One region of the Tissierella sp. QWL-11 genome, then DNA from elsewhere that is predicted to be linked to it. Evidence: riboswitches for the same ligand, from Rfam matches in the RefSeq annotation. Region 1 holds a riboswitch; each other region holds the start of a gene.
What was found. A riboswitch is a leader RNA that binds a small molecule or an ion and turns the genes downstream of it on or off. The one in region 1 is predicted to bind cobalamin.
Positions count from the first base shown of each region.

Region 2: it holds a riboswitch for cobalamin, as region 1 does, so the genes downstream of both, AC4PG3_RS03670 (ABC transporter substrate-binding protein) here and AC4PG3_RS10090 (cobyric acid synthase) in region 1, are expected to answer to the same signal.
Region 3: it holds a riboswitch for cobalamin, as region 1 does, so the genes downstream of both, AC4PG3_RS01635 (InlB B-repeat-containing protein) here and AC4PG3_RS10090 (cobyric acid synthase) in region 1, are expected to answer to the same signal.
Region 4: it holds a riboswitch for cobalamin, as region 1 does, so the genes downstream of both, hemA (glutamyl-tRNA reductase) here and AC4PG3_RS10090 (cobyric acid synthase) in region 1, are expected to answer to the same signal.

Region 1 is NZ_CM178750.1:2,044,020-2,047,236, reverse strand. Features, by position in the region: gene AC4PG3_RS10100 (cysteine-rich small domain-containing protein) at 1-166, shown strand, start outside; gene AC4PG3_RS10095 (DMT family transporter) at 191-1,087, shown strand; cobalamin riboswitch at 1,228-1,401, shown strand; gene AC4PG3_RS10090 (cobyric acid synthase) at 1,632-2,474, shown strand; gene cbiB (adenosylcobinamide-phosphate synthase CbiB) at 2,471-3,217, shown strand, end outside.
Region 2 is NZ_CM178750.1:753,628-756,844, forward strand. Features, by position in the region: gene AC4PG3_RS03660 (DUF2806 domain-containing protein) at 1-397, shown strand, start outside; gene AC4PG3_RS03665 (hypothetical protein) at 390-722, shown strand; adenosylcobalamin (AdoCbl) riboswitch at 999-1,120, shown strand; gene AC4PG3_RS03670 (ABC transporter substrate-binding protein) at 1,163-2,743, shown strand; gene AC4PG3_RS03675 (ABC transporter permease) at 2,745-3,217, shown strand, end outside.
Region 3 is NZ_CM178750.1:339,700-342,916, reverse strand. Features, by position in the region: gene AC4PG3_RS01635 (InlB B-repeat-containing protein) at 1-1,774, opposite strand, end outside; cobalamin riboswitch at 1,967-2,142, opposite strand; gene AC4PG3_RS01630 (nitroreductase family protein) at 2,328-2,534, shown strand; gene AC4PG3_RS01625 (hypothetical protein) at 2,789-3,217, shown strand, end outside.
Region 4 is NZ_CM178750.1:1,765,411-1,768,627, forward strand. Features, by position in the region: gene hemA (glutamyl-tRNA reductase) at 1-1,174, opposite strand, end outside; cobalamin riboswitch at 1,288-1,466, opposite strand; gene AC4PG3_RS08605 (TraR/DksA C4-type zinc finger protein) at 1,530-2,108, opposite strand; gene AC4PG3_RS08610 (serine hydrolase) at 2,176-3,217, opposite strand, start outside.

The DNA of each region.
Region 1 (3,217 bases):
AGAGTGTGGAGGAAATTATAAAGATAAACATGGAATAAAAGACTGTAGTGCTTGTCTTATTCCACATAGACCAAATGGATATGACTATATAAACAAAAAAATATCAGAGATAAACGAAAAAAGAGTAATGGAAAGATTGGGAATAGACATTGAAGATGAAAAATAGAAAATAATAAAGTGGGGAAAATAAATGTTAGCTTTGATTGGAGAAATGGCTGCCTTAGGGACAGCCATTTGCTATACACTAAATGGAGTATGCTTTGAAATAGCTGGTAGAAAGGTAGGAACTTTAGCAGTTAATTTTATTAGATTGATAATAGGATTTTTTTTGTTAAGTGTGTTTACTTATTTTTACAGGGGGCAATTACTACCCCTAGATGCTAGTTTACATAATTGGACTTTTCTTGGAATTTCAGGATTAGTAGGTTTTTTTATAGGAGATCTATTTTTATTTCAATCTTATTTAGAAATAGGTACTAGAGTAGGGATGCTAATGACTGCTGCAAGTCCTCCTATAACAGCATTATTGGCATTTTTGTTTTTAGGAGAGAAGGTTTCTCTTGTGGGAATCTTAGGTATGATGTTAACTATGTTTGGTATTTCAATTGTAATCTTGGGAAAAGATACAAATGAAAAAAAGATAAAGATAAATCACAGCGTTAAGGGACTTACATATGCATTTATAGGAGTTGTAGGGCAATCTGTGGGAATGATATTTAGTAAAATAGGAATAGGAGATTATAGTCCTTTTGCAGCTACTCAAATTAGAATTATATCGGGATTTATTGGATTTATACTACTTTTTTTATATCTAGGTAAATGGGGAGATTTGAAAATAGCAATTAAAAATAAAAAAGCTATGACTTACATAAGTTTAGGAGCACTTTTTGGTCCATTTTTAGGAGTTTCTTTGCAATTATTTTCATTACAAAAGACTACAGCAGGCATATCTGCTACTATAACCTCTATAATGCCTGTTACTATAATTCCATTTTCCATATTTTTATATAAGGAAAAACTAAAGTTTAGAGAAGTCCTAGGAGCTGTTATTTCCATAGTAGGGGTGTCTATTTTATTCTTAAAATAAGGGATTACAGCAAAAGTTATTATTTATATAATATTATTTATGAATGTTAATCATATAGGTATAAATGTAAAAATATTGTCTAAATTAATAAAAAATAATGTTTGCAAATAGTATTTTTATATGTTAAGATAAACTTGAAAATTAAATAATATCTTTAGGTTTTAAAATTAAAAGGGAAATGGGTGAAAATCCCATGCAACCCCCGTTACTGTAAATGATGACTAAATCAACTTAATGCCACTGGAGAAATCTGGGAAGGTGTCGGTTTGGTATGATTCATAAGTCAGGAGACCTGCCTAATAGATGAGTAAAACAACTTCGGAGGGAAGTCATGGTTTTAATGTGCAAAATATGATTTACTTTGCTTAATTATATTAGTATATGCCAGTCCTTTTCTCTAGAGAAAAGGACTTTTTTAATTCAATCAATAATAAATAATAGTCTAAGAGAGTATCTATCTTCTAAAATCCATATAATGGGTTACCTCCTTAAAGGTCAAAATCTTTCTTAGACTAATATTATTTTTATTTATAGGAGGAAAACAATGAATATAATGGTTCAAGGAACTACTTCTTCAGCAGGGAAGAGCTTAATGGTCACAGGATTGTGTAAGATGTTTAGAGAAGATGGGTATAATGTCATACCTTTTAAATCTCAAAACATGTCTTCTAAATATTTCCAGACTGCTGAAGGTGCAAAAATGAGTACAGCTCAAGCTCTACAGGCAAAAGCAGCAGGGGTAGACCCTCATCCAGATATGAATCCAATACTATTACAACCCCAAACAGACAGAAAGTCAAAGGTAATTATAAAAGGTGAAGAAAAATATGAGATGGATGCTAGGGAATACTTTGAATTTAAAAATAGTTTAAAAGACATGATAAAGGAAACTTTTCATAAAATAGAAAAAGAAAATGATATTGTCGTTATAGAGGGAGCGGGAAGTCCTGCTGAAATAAATTTAAAGCAAAATGATATAGTCAATATGGGAATGGCTAAGATGGCGGATTCACCAGTATTGCTAGTTGCTGACATAGACAGAGGCGGTGTATTTGCATCTTTATATGGAACAGTTATGCTTTTAGAAGAAGATGAAAGACAAAGGATAAAGGGACTTATAATTAATAAGTTTAGAGGAGATAGAACTCTTTTAGATTCAGGGATAAAGATGATAGAAGAGATGTTAAACATCCCTGTAGTAGGCACAATTCCATATGTAAAATTAGAACTAGTAGATGAAGATACTCTTATAGATTATGACAAAAGATGTAATAATAATCCTCAAAGTGATGAAGAATTGGAAAATGAATTAGATAAACTATCTAATGTATTAAGGGAGAATATGGACATAAAATATATATATAAATTAATGGGAATTGAAAAATGATTAGTGTAATATTGGGATCAATATTAGATTTTTTCATAGGAGATCCCTATAGCTTTCCTCATCCTGTCAAGCTTATGGGAAAAGTAATTGGTTTTGAGGAAAGATTAGCTAGAAAGTTTTTTGAGGATTCACTAAAGCTTGTGGGATTTTTTATAGTAATTATAAATATATTCTTAGGGTTTTTTATGACCTTTTACATATTAAAGATTTTAAAACCTTATGATGTAGCATATTATATTGTGAATATTTACTTAATCTATACAGCTATAGCAGCCAAGTCTTTAGCCTTTGAAGGGAGAAAGATAGTACAAGCTCTTAATGAAGGAATAGATCAAGGTAGAAATCGATTATCTTATATAGTTGGTAGAGATACTAAAAATTTAAATGAAGAAGAAATAATCAATGCTACTGTAGAGACCATAAGTGAGAACACATCAGATGGAATTATAGCTCCTTTATTTTTTATAATATTATTTGGAGCTCCAGGAGGCATGATGTATAAATTTGTAAATACAATGGATTCAATGCTTGGGTATATGGATGAAAAATACAAGGATATAGGATATTTCCCTGCTAAAGTGGATGATATATTAAACTTTATCCCTGCAAGAATTACAGCCTTGCTTATGATCATATCATCTATTGGTAAATTTGATGTTAAAAGAGGATTTAAAATACTATTGAGAGATAGGTTGAAACACAAAAGTCCAAATAGTGGCTATCCTGAATCAGCTACGGCAGGT
Region 2 (3,217 bases), 1.3 Mb from region 1:
TTTTCAAGAAATACAAAAACAACAAAATATAGAAACTGTAATAGGATATGCTTATTCTGAACTTGAAGAAGAGGAAGAAGTTTCAGAAGAGAGTGTTGATACAGATTGGATTTTAAGATTTATGAATTCTATAGAAGATATTAGTAATCAAGAAATGCAAGAATTATGGGGAAAAATACTAGCTGGAGAAGTTAGACAACCTACAACATATAGCCTTAGAACATTAGAAGCATTACGTAATATTTCTGCTGATGAGGCTAAAAGATTTGAAAGATTATGTGAATTTATTGTTACAATAAATAATGATATTTGCATTTATAACAACAATAAAATACTTAATAAATATAATATAACATTTATTAAGTATTTTATTATTAGAAGAATGTGGGTTGGTTAAATCAAATGGACTATCATTAAAAACAAAAGTAAATAGTGATATAGATTGTAAAATATATAATTCCGAAGTTTTAGGTATAATTAAGGGGAAAAACAAAGAATATAAAGATATTGATTTTGGTATTTATATGTTGTCTGAGACAGGAAATCAATTATATAAAACATTGAATATAAAAGCAAATGAGAATTATGTTATTGATATAATTAAATTAATTGATGAAACTCTGTCTAGAGAGGACTATATTATTAGTGCTCATAAAATTATTAGTATTGATTCAAAAGAAGGTATTAATTATTATGTGGAAAATATTTTAGAAAAATTTTAACTATCCTATATCCTACTACATAGGGTAAATCACAGGTTACATTCTATAGTACTAAAACAATACTAAAAACTTCTAAACACCAAATAGACACAGATAAATCAAATAATACAAATACTACAACCATTGAAAAATACAAATCTAGAATGAAAATATTCCTATAATCATTGAGTTTTAGATATAGGACTAGCAGGAGATATCATTCTGATGATAACTATCTTTGTTTTTAAATATGTTGCTCTTTATATCAATTCATTATATAATGGATTGAGAAAAATAAATAGACTAAAAAGGGGAAGTAAGGTGAAAATCCTTCACAGTGACGCTACAGTGATGTCGTAAGACTAAGTCTGAGTACCTATATATAACCAAACTCTTCCGATCCAGAGGAGTTGGTTTTATATTGTTTATTTATAATTCAAATACTATAATGGAGGAATTATATGCTAAACAATTTAAACAAGAGAGGTTTAAGAATTTTCTTAGTTTTTTCATTAATATTTTCTTTGGCATTGGTAGGATGCCAGAGTAATAATGAAGACATACAAGAAACTAACAGCGAAGAAGCAGTAGAGAAAGACGAGACAATTGTCTTAGGAGGTAAAAGACATTTAGCACCAGGAGAAGAGGATGGATATTATTGTAGTTCTATTTTATATGTTTGGGAACCACTTATAAGACAAGGAAAAAATGGAGAACCTGTACCATCTTTAGCGGAAGAATGGAAAATGTCAGATGATGGAAAGGAATGGACATTTAAACTAAGGGAAGGCGTAAAGTTTCATGATGGACAAGACTTTAATGCAGATGCTGTTATAGCTAACTTTGATAGAATGAGTATAGGAGTAAAGCCTTCTTCTTACTATCCACTAGATATAGACTCACACTATCCTGGATTAGTTTCTTATGAGAAAACTGGAGACTATGAGTTTAAGTTAGTCTTTGAAGAACCTAAACCAACACAACTATATAGAATGGTTAATTTTGGAAGTCCGATATATAGTCCAGAAAACTTTGATGAAGAAGGAAATTTCAATGGAATTGCAATTGGGACAGGCCCTTTTAAAATCACTGAAAACAAGAAAGACGACTTTGTAATGCTAGAAAGAAATGAAGAATATTGGGGAGAAAAGGCAAGAGCAAAATCCTTAAAAATAAGATCGATTCCAGATGTAGATACTAGGTATTCTGCTTTAAAAGCAGGAGAGATTCATGGAACATTGGACTTAGATTCATTAACACCTGCTTTAGCTGAAGAACTAAAGAAGGATGATAAATTTTCAGTAGTTACTACTGGCTCTACCATGATAAGATTTTTGGTTATTAATGGTGAAAAAGAACCATTTAATGATCTTAGATTAAAAGAAGCCATAAGCTTGGCTTTAAATCGTCAAGAGATAGTAGATGTAGTTTACTTTGGCTATGGATCTCCGACGACTAATATATTAAATTATTCAACTCCTTTTTATAAAGACTTTTCAGTTGAAGAGGATATGGAAAAAGCTAAAAAATTAGCAAAGGAAGTTCTTGGAGAAGAAAGACTAGAGACAGTTTATTATATAAATGGGAATGCTCCAACGCAAAAGACTGAAGCAGAATTAATAGCACCTTGGTTAGCCGAGATAGGTATAGATGTTAAGATACAGCCTATGGAATATTCAGTTATACGAGAAAAGTTAAAAGAAGGAGATTTTGGATTTGCAAGACTACAACAAGGTCTTTCAAATGGAGAACCATCTACAATATTTAGAAGATTTATGCTAGTTTCAGGTGATCATAATGGGAATTATAGCTTAGGCTATAACAATGAAGAAGTAAATAGTTTGATGACAAGAGCAGATCAAGAGTTAGATGTTGATAAATTAGAAGAAATATATAATGAGGTTCAAGAACTATCTACAACAACTTATCCAATATTCCCTTTATTTAATGATACTAATATTATGGGACATACAAATAAATTGACAAATTATAAAGCAGAAATGTATGGTTTAGAATTGCCTGAAATAGAATGGGCTAAGTAATATGAAAAAATATATTATGGAAAGAATTAAATCTCTTTTTATAGTATTAGCTGGAATAACAATAATTGCTTTTCTTCTGGGTTTAATAAGCCCAGGAGATCCAGCTGAATTATCATTGAGTAGAAGTGGAAACTTTAGCCCTACACCAAAGCAAATAGAAGAAAGGCGAGAAGACCTGGGATTAAATAAACCAGTGCATCTTCAATATCTTGATTGGGTAAAAGGTGTAATTAAAGGTGATTTAGGAAAGTCATATTCTAATAACGAATCCGTATCAGAAATGATTAAAAGAAAATTACCTGTGACTTTTAAGTTAGCTACATATTCCATAGCTATAACAAGTTTGTTAGGCATAAGCCTAGGTATTATATCGGCTATATATAAAGATACTGCTATAGATAGTTTAATTAAATTTATGACTAATATTATGCTAAGCCTTCCTTCGTTTTGGCTAGGGCTTTTATTTATTTTGAT
Region 3 (3,217 bases), 920 kb from region 1:
TTTCAGTGGCATCCTTGTCTAAAAACCAACCTTTAAAATCATAAATTTTAAATGATTCATCTATATCTATATTTCTATATATAGACTCTTCTAATTCATTTAATATTTCTACATTAGTATAATAGTCTGTTTTAAATTCATGTAATTCTTCTTCTTTATCTTCAATTACAAATTTACCACCATTTCCATGGATAGAAATATTTAACTCTTCTACAGATTCTGGCCTTTCCATAAATGTAATTTCTATTTCCATAGACTCCTCAGGTACTATGAATTCTAATACTTCTACACTATTTCCTTCAGCTATTATGTCTCCTTTTGAATCTTTAACTTTAACCTGTTCAACCATAAATCCAAGATCTGGATTTATCAAAAGTTTAGCTTCTTCTCCAGAAGATATTTTTCCTTTTAATTTATAGTCTCCGCCCTTAGATAAAGATTCTGTTATATTTATGTCTAAGTTTAATTTAGCAAATAAATTTAAAATATTCATATCTTCAAGACTTTCAAGATTATTTTCTATTTTATCTTCTTCAAAGTCCCAGAGTTTATCTGAATCTTTAAGTGTAAAACCTTGTATATTCTGATCTAATTCTTCTATTTCAATAGTTTCTCCCTTGGATATTACTCTATCATCAGGAAGAAAAATATCTATTTTAGAGTAATTATGAAATTTAACTTTTATCTCCTTAACATCTTCCCATTTAGGATATAATATTAAATTTTCTATCTCTTCTAATTCATCTATTTCAAGCTTAGTTTCCAAAGCTTCATCTTCATACCAACCTTCAAATACTGAAAAGAAAATATCTTCATCTGTTTCTTTTATCAGATTTTCACCTATTTTTTTTAATACTTCTTCTAGATTCTCTCTAGATACCTTTTCAGGTAATTCTCCTTTATAATCGGAATCTAATAATTCAAATTTCAATAAAATTTCATCCAATTCTTCAGGTATTTCTGGTTCTTCTTCTGGTTCCTCTTCTGGTTCCTCTTCTGGTTCTTCTTCTGGTTCCTCTTCTGGTTCTTCTTCTGGTTCCTCTTCTGGTTCCTCTTCTGGGTCTTCTTCTGGTTCTTCTTCTGGTTCCTCTTCTGGTTCTTCTTCTGGTTCCTCTTCTGGGTCTTCTTCTGGTTCCTCTTCTGGGTCTTCTTCTGGGTCTTCTTCTGGGTCTTCTTCTGGTTCCTCTTCTGGGTCTTCTTCTGGTTCCTCTTCTGGTTCTTCTTCTGGTTCTTCTTCTGGGTCTTCTTCTGGTTCTTCTTCTGGGTCTTCTTCTGGTTCCTCTTCTGGGTCTTCTTCTGGTTCCTCTTCTGGGTCTTCTTCTGGTTCCTCTTCTGGGTCTTCTTCTGGTTCTTCTTCTGGTTCCTCTTCTGGGTCTTCTTCTGGTTCCTCTTCTGGGTCTTCTTCTGGTTCCTCTTCTGGGTCTTCTTCTGGTTCCTCTTCTGGGTCTTCTTCTGGTTCCTCTGTCTCTTCTCCTTCCTCAACTGATTGCCCTTCTTCATTATCATTATTGTCTTTTAAATCGTCAGATTCAGTTTCAGCGTTTCCTTCTTTGCTTGTCCCTTCTTTGTCTAATTCTGAATCTGCATTGTCTTGTTTCCCATGGTCATCACTTGCTGAGTTCCCTAATTCAGAATAATCATTTTCTGAATTAGTATCTACTTCTTCTGTAATTCCCTGTGCACTAGCTATAGTGGTATAATAAGGTGCTGCCATTTGAGCATTTAAAATACCAATACACACTGCTAAACTTATAGCTTTACCCTTGTTCTTCATCAAACTCCTCCTCTAAAGTAATCTAATTTGACATTAGATTCTTTTGCATGCTTTGCATTCCCCTCTATTAAATAAAATCATTAAAAAACACCTATATTCCATGGAATATAGATGTCATTTACTTATGTAAATTAAAAGTTTATGTTTAAATTGCACGACTCTATAGTAGTTATTCTATATCCAGGAAAATAACTATACTAAAATGTTTAAGTATGTATTCTGACTTAGCTTCATAGTTCCCTCCGCCTTCCCTTTAAGTGGCATTTGAAGTTTACTCCGCATCACAGTAACCGGTTTGTTCAGGATTTACACCTGATTCCATCTCTTAAGCATAATGTAGTATTAAATTGTAAATCTATTCTATCAACAATTATATACAATTTTAAATATATTTCAAGGTTTATTTTGACATTACTTCATACTAAAAATAAATTTACAAAATTTTCTATTTATATAATAAATTCTAAATAGTACTACAATAAGATTAGTTTACATTAAATATGTGTATAAATGAATTGAAAGATATATAATTAAAAATAGAAAGGAAAATAATATGAATAAAGTTTATGAAGTTGTATCAAATCATGTATCTATTAGAAAATATAAAGATAAAGATGTAAAAAGTGAAGATTTAGACAAAATCCTTAAAAGTACTCAGTTTGCTCCTTCCTCTATAAATGGGCAGCAACGGAGTGTTATAGTCATAAAAGATAAAGAAACCAAGAAAAAAATTGCAAATTTGACTGGAGGTCAAAAATAGGACAAGGTTCCTGTGTATTATAATGAGGAGTAAATCCTTCCATATAATTTAACAACTTAGAAACTAGATAAATTACATATATCTTTTAATTATATAAATAATATATTATATAACAAAAGCCACAATTGTGTCAATACAAAATTTGAACTATTTTACTTTTAGTGTTATAATATTAATAAGAATAAGTTAAATATAGATACAATAAAATGACGTCAACAAAAGATTACATATGTGAAATGGAGGTGTATAAATTAATGCATTTAGTTGATAAAAAAGTAATACATAAGACTTTTGGTAAAGGAATCATTACTAGTTGTAATGGTAATTATGTAAAAATAAATTTCAAATCAGGCTCCAAAAAATTCGTTTTCCCTGATGTATTCAGAAAATATATAACTCTTGTTGATCAAAAAGCGGCTAATTTAGTAAAGATACAAATTCAAAAAGAAGAAGTAAAGAAAAAAGAATTAAGACTAAAAAAAGAAAAAAACTTAGAACAGAAACTTCAAAACATCTCAAAGAATAAAAAACCTATTCAAAGTAATAAAAACCATTCTAGACAACAATCTGTATTCTGGTGTAAAACAGAAGAAGAGGATAAAATTTTTACAGAAGGTAAAATTTTTATAGGAAAAGTTGAAAATGGGAAAAGCAAAGGACAGCCAAGACGACTAGCTCGAATA
Region 4 (3,217 bases), 280 kb from region 1:
TGGTTTTTAAAGTTTTTATAGGTTCTCTTATGACACTTTTTAGGGCAGATGTAATCATTTTGTCTACTATCTTTTTTTCCCTAGGATCTAAATCAATTTTACGGTTTATGTATTCTAAAGTATTGTTTTTTATAGAAAAGCATCTTTCATTTAGAGACTTTAAAATCGGATCCACCTTTATGGTGTTTAACCAGTCAATATAGGCATCTACATCTTCTTCTATCATAAGAAGTCCTTGTTTTGATAATTTTTCTCTTTCCAACAGATTTTCATTTGAAACCTTTTTTAAATCATCAATATGATATAGGCTTATATTTCCCTTTTCCTTTACGCTATCATCTACATCTCTTGGTATGGCTAAGTCCATAATATATAATGGTTTTTTTATTTCTTTCATATGCTCATTTAAGATAATAGTATGAGGTGCACCAGTTGCTGTTATTAGTATATCTACTTTTTCTAAAATGTCATATCTATTTTTGTACTCTACAGGACTTAGATTTTCATATTCTTCAAATATTTCCTTCAGTTTTCCATGGGTTCTATTGGTATGATATATTTCTTCTAAATCCTCTTCTAATAAATATTTTAATGCAAGCTTAGAAATCTCTCCAGCTCCAATTACTAATGCTCTTTTCCCTTTTAATGAGCCCATCTTTTCTTTTAATAGTTTTATTCCAATATAACTAGTTGATAGTGGTATCTCTGATATCTTCATATGAGTCCTTATTTTTTTCCCTTCAGTTAAGGCACACATAAACAGTCTATTTAGAATTTTTTTACTAAATCCCAGCTCTATGGAGAAATTCATAGCCTCTTTTATTTGGCATAGAATTTGATCTTCTCCCAATACTACAGAGTCAAGTCCTGCAGCCACTGTATATATATGTGATATAACATCTTTTCCCTTTTTTGTAAATAAGTATTCTTCTACTTCTGGAAAATTGAAAAAGCCTTTATAAAAACCTTTTACTTCTTCTATTGCTATATCAATATTTTCACTTACTATATATATTTCACTCCTATTACATGTAGAGATAATTATTAATTCTTCTATAGATTTATCTAAAAGCAAATTTGCCCCTTCTATTTTTTCCGATGTTGTAAAGGATAATTTTTCCCTAACTTCTATAGGAGAAGTGTTATGGCTTACTCCTATTACTCCTAAATTCATATTCTCCCTCCAATTAATACCAACACAAAAACCCCTGACCGATTTAGTCAGGGGTTTAATATATTTAACACATAAAACGACATATATATAAGTCCCACTTCCCGCCGAAGGTCACTTTATACAAACAATTAGGCAGGTATCCTGACTTGTGGATCATCCTACTCTTAACACCTTCCTAGATATGATCTAGTGGTATAAGTTAATTTCGTACCCATTTACAGTAGCGGGGGCTGTATCGGTTTTTCACCGATTTCCCTATTATTCTAAAAGAACCTATTGTTTATAATATTTTATTCTCAATTTTCTTTATCATCTTATCATAGTATTTGGATTTTAGCAATATTAATAAATCACTCTATACTAGATTTTCATTTTCGTCGAATATTCCCATATTATCTCCTGTAGAAAATGATGGATCTTTTAGTACTAAATTATCTTGCATTGTATCTTGGTAAATATCATTTTTGTCATAACCTACATTGTCTTTTCTAGGGTTTATAGAGTAATCCAAGGTTTCATATCTTCTGGATTTAAAACCTCTATTATCTAATACTTCTTTTCTATTTTTACCTTCTTTGTCTTCATCTGAACATTTCAAACAGGTCTTCGCATATGGAATTATTTCTAATCTTTCTTCACCAATCATCTTGTCACAATTTGAACAATACCCATAGTTGTTATCTTCTATATCTTCTAGTGATCTATCTATTTCTTCTATTGTATCTATATATTGATCTTCAAATCCCTTGTCTTGTTCCATCATATATACTTCAGTAGCTATATCCGCTGGATGATTATCATAAGATGATAACTCCCTATCTTGAAACTCTAGAGTATTCTCTTTATTATTTTGTCTACCTTCTAAAGCTTCTAGTACATTCTTTCTCTCTTCTAGTAGTCTATTTTTAAAGTATTCAAGTTTTTTATTGTACATTTAAATTCTCCTTTACATATCTATATCTAATAATATGCCCACTAAAGATATAAATATATAAAGAGCTTTAATTTATCTTTATAGCTTCCATATCATAGTTAAATTGGTTTAATACTAGAGAATTTACTTTCTCATCTTCTTTTATAAAGGTAATCTTTGCATCAACTATTTTATAAAAGAACCTATTTTCATCCATGGGAAATATTGGATATTTTTCTTGTCCCGTAAGCTGGGCAAAAAGGGCCTCATCTTCCCTTGTAATATATACAATTACTCCACCACCCATATCATATTCCCCTACATAACTATCATATATGGAATAGTCTTCTATCTTTACTTCTTCTAACTTCTCAGGGATCTCATAGGGTTTATCAAATATTATATTTAAAATTGTATTTGAAAGGGTTTCTGTATCATACATAGCATTATTTGTTAGGATAATGATTGTGACATCTGAATCTCTAAGGTTTTCTATATATGCAGTAGAACCAAAGGTATTGCCTCCATGGAATATTTGTCTTCCAAAGGGTGACTGTCTTATCATCCATCCATATCCATAACTTATCCCTGGAACCATCTCTATATGCTCTTTAAATATCTTATCTAATGTCTCTTCCTTTACTAATTTTCCCTCTTTTAATGCTCTATCCCATCTATACAGATCCTCTACTGTAGAGTGAATATTTCCTGCCCCATATGCTTGAGTTAAAATAAGTCTATCATCTACTGGTAAGACTTCTAAAAATCCTCCATAAGTATTTACATCTGGGACTTCCACGTCTTTTCCATATGCCACATTTGTATCATTCATATCTAATGGATTAAATATATTTTCTTTTAAATATTCTTCATAGCTCATATTTGATACCTTTTCTACTATTATTCCTAGGATTAGATAGTTTGTATTACTATAATTATATTTTTCTCCTGGGGTAAAGAGTAATGGCTTATCCTCTACTAGTTTAAGCATATTTAAAGGGTCTTTATTATTTAAGTCTGAAATGAAAAATTCCAATGTACTAGTGTAATTTTCTAAACCTGAAGTATGGGTTAATAAATTGTGAATAGTAATTTTATCTCCATTTGGAAAATTAGGTAAATATTTTGAT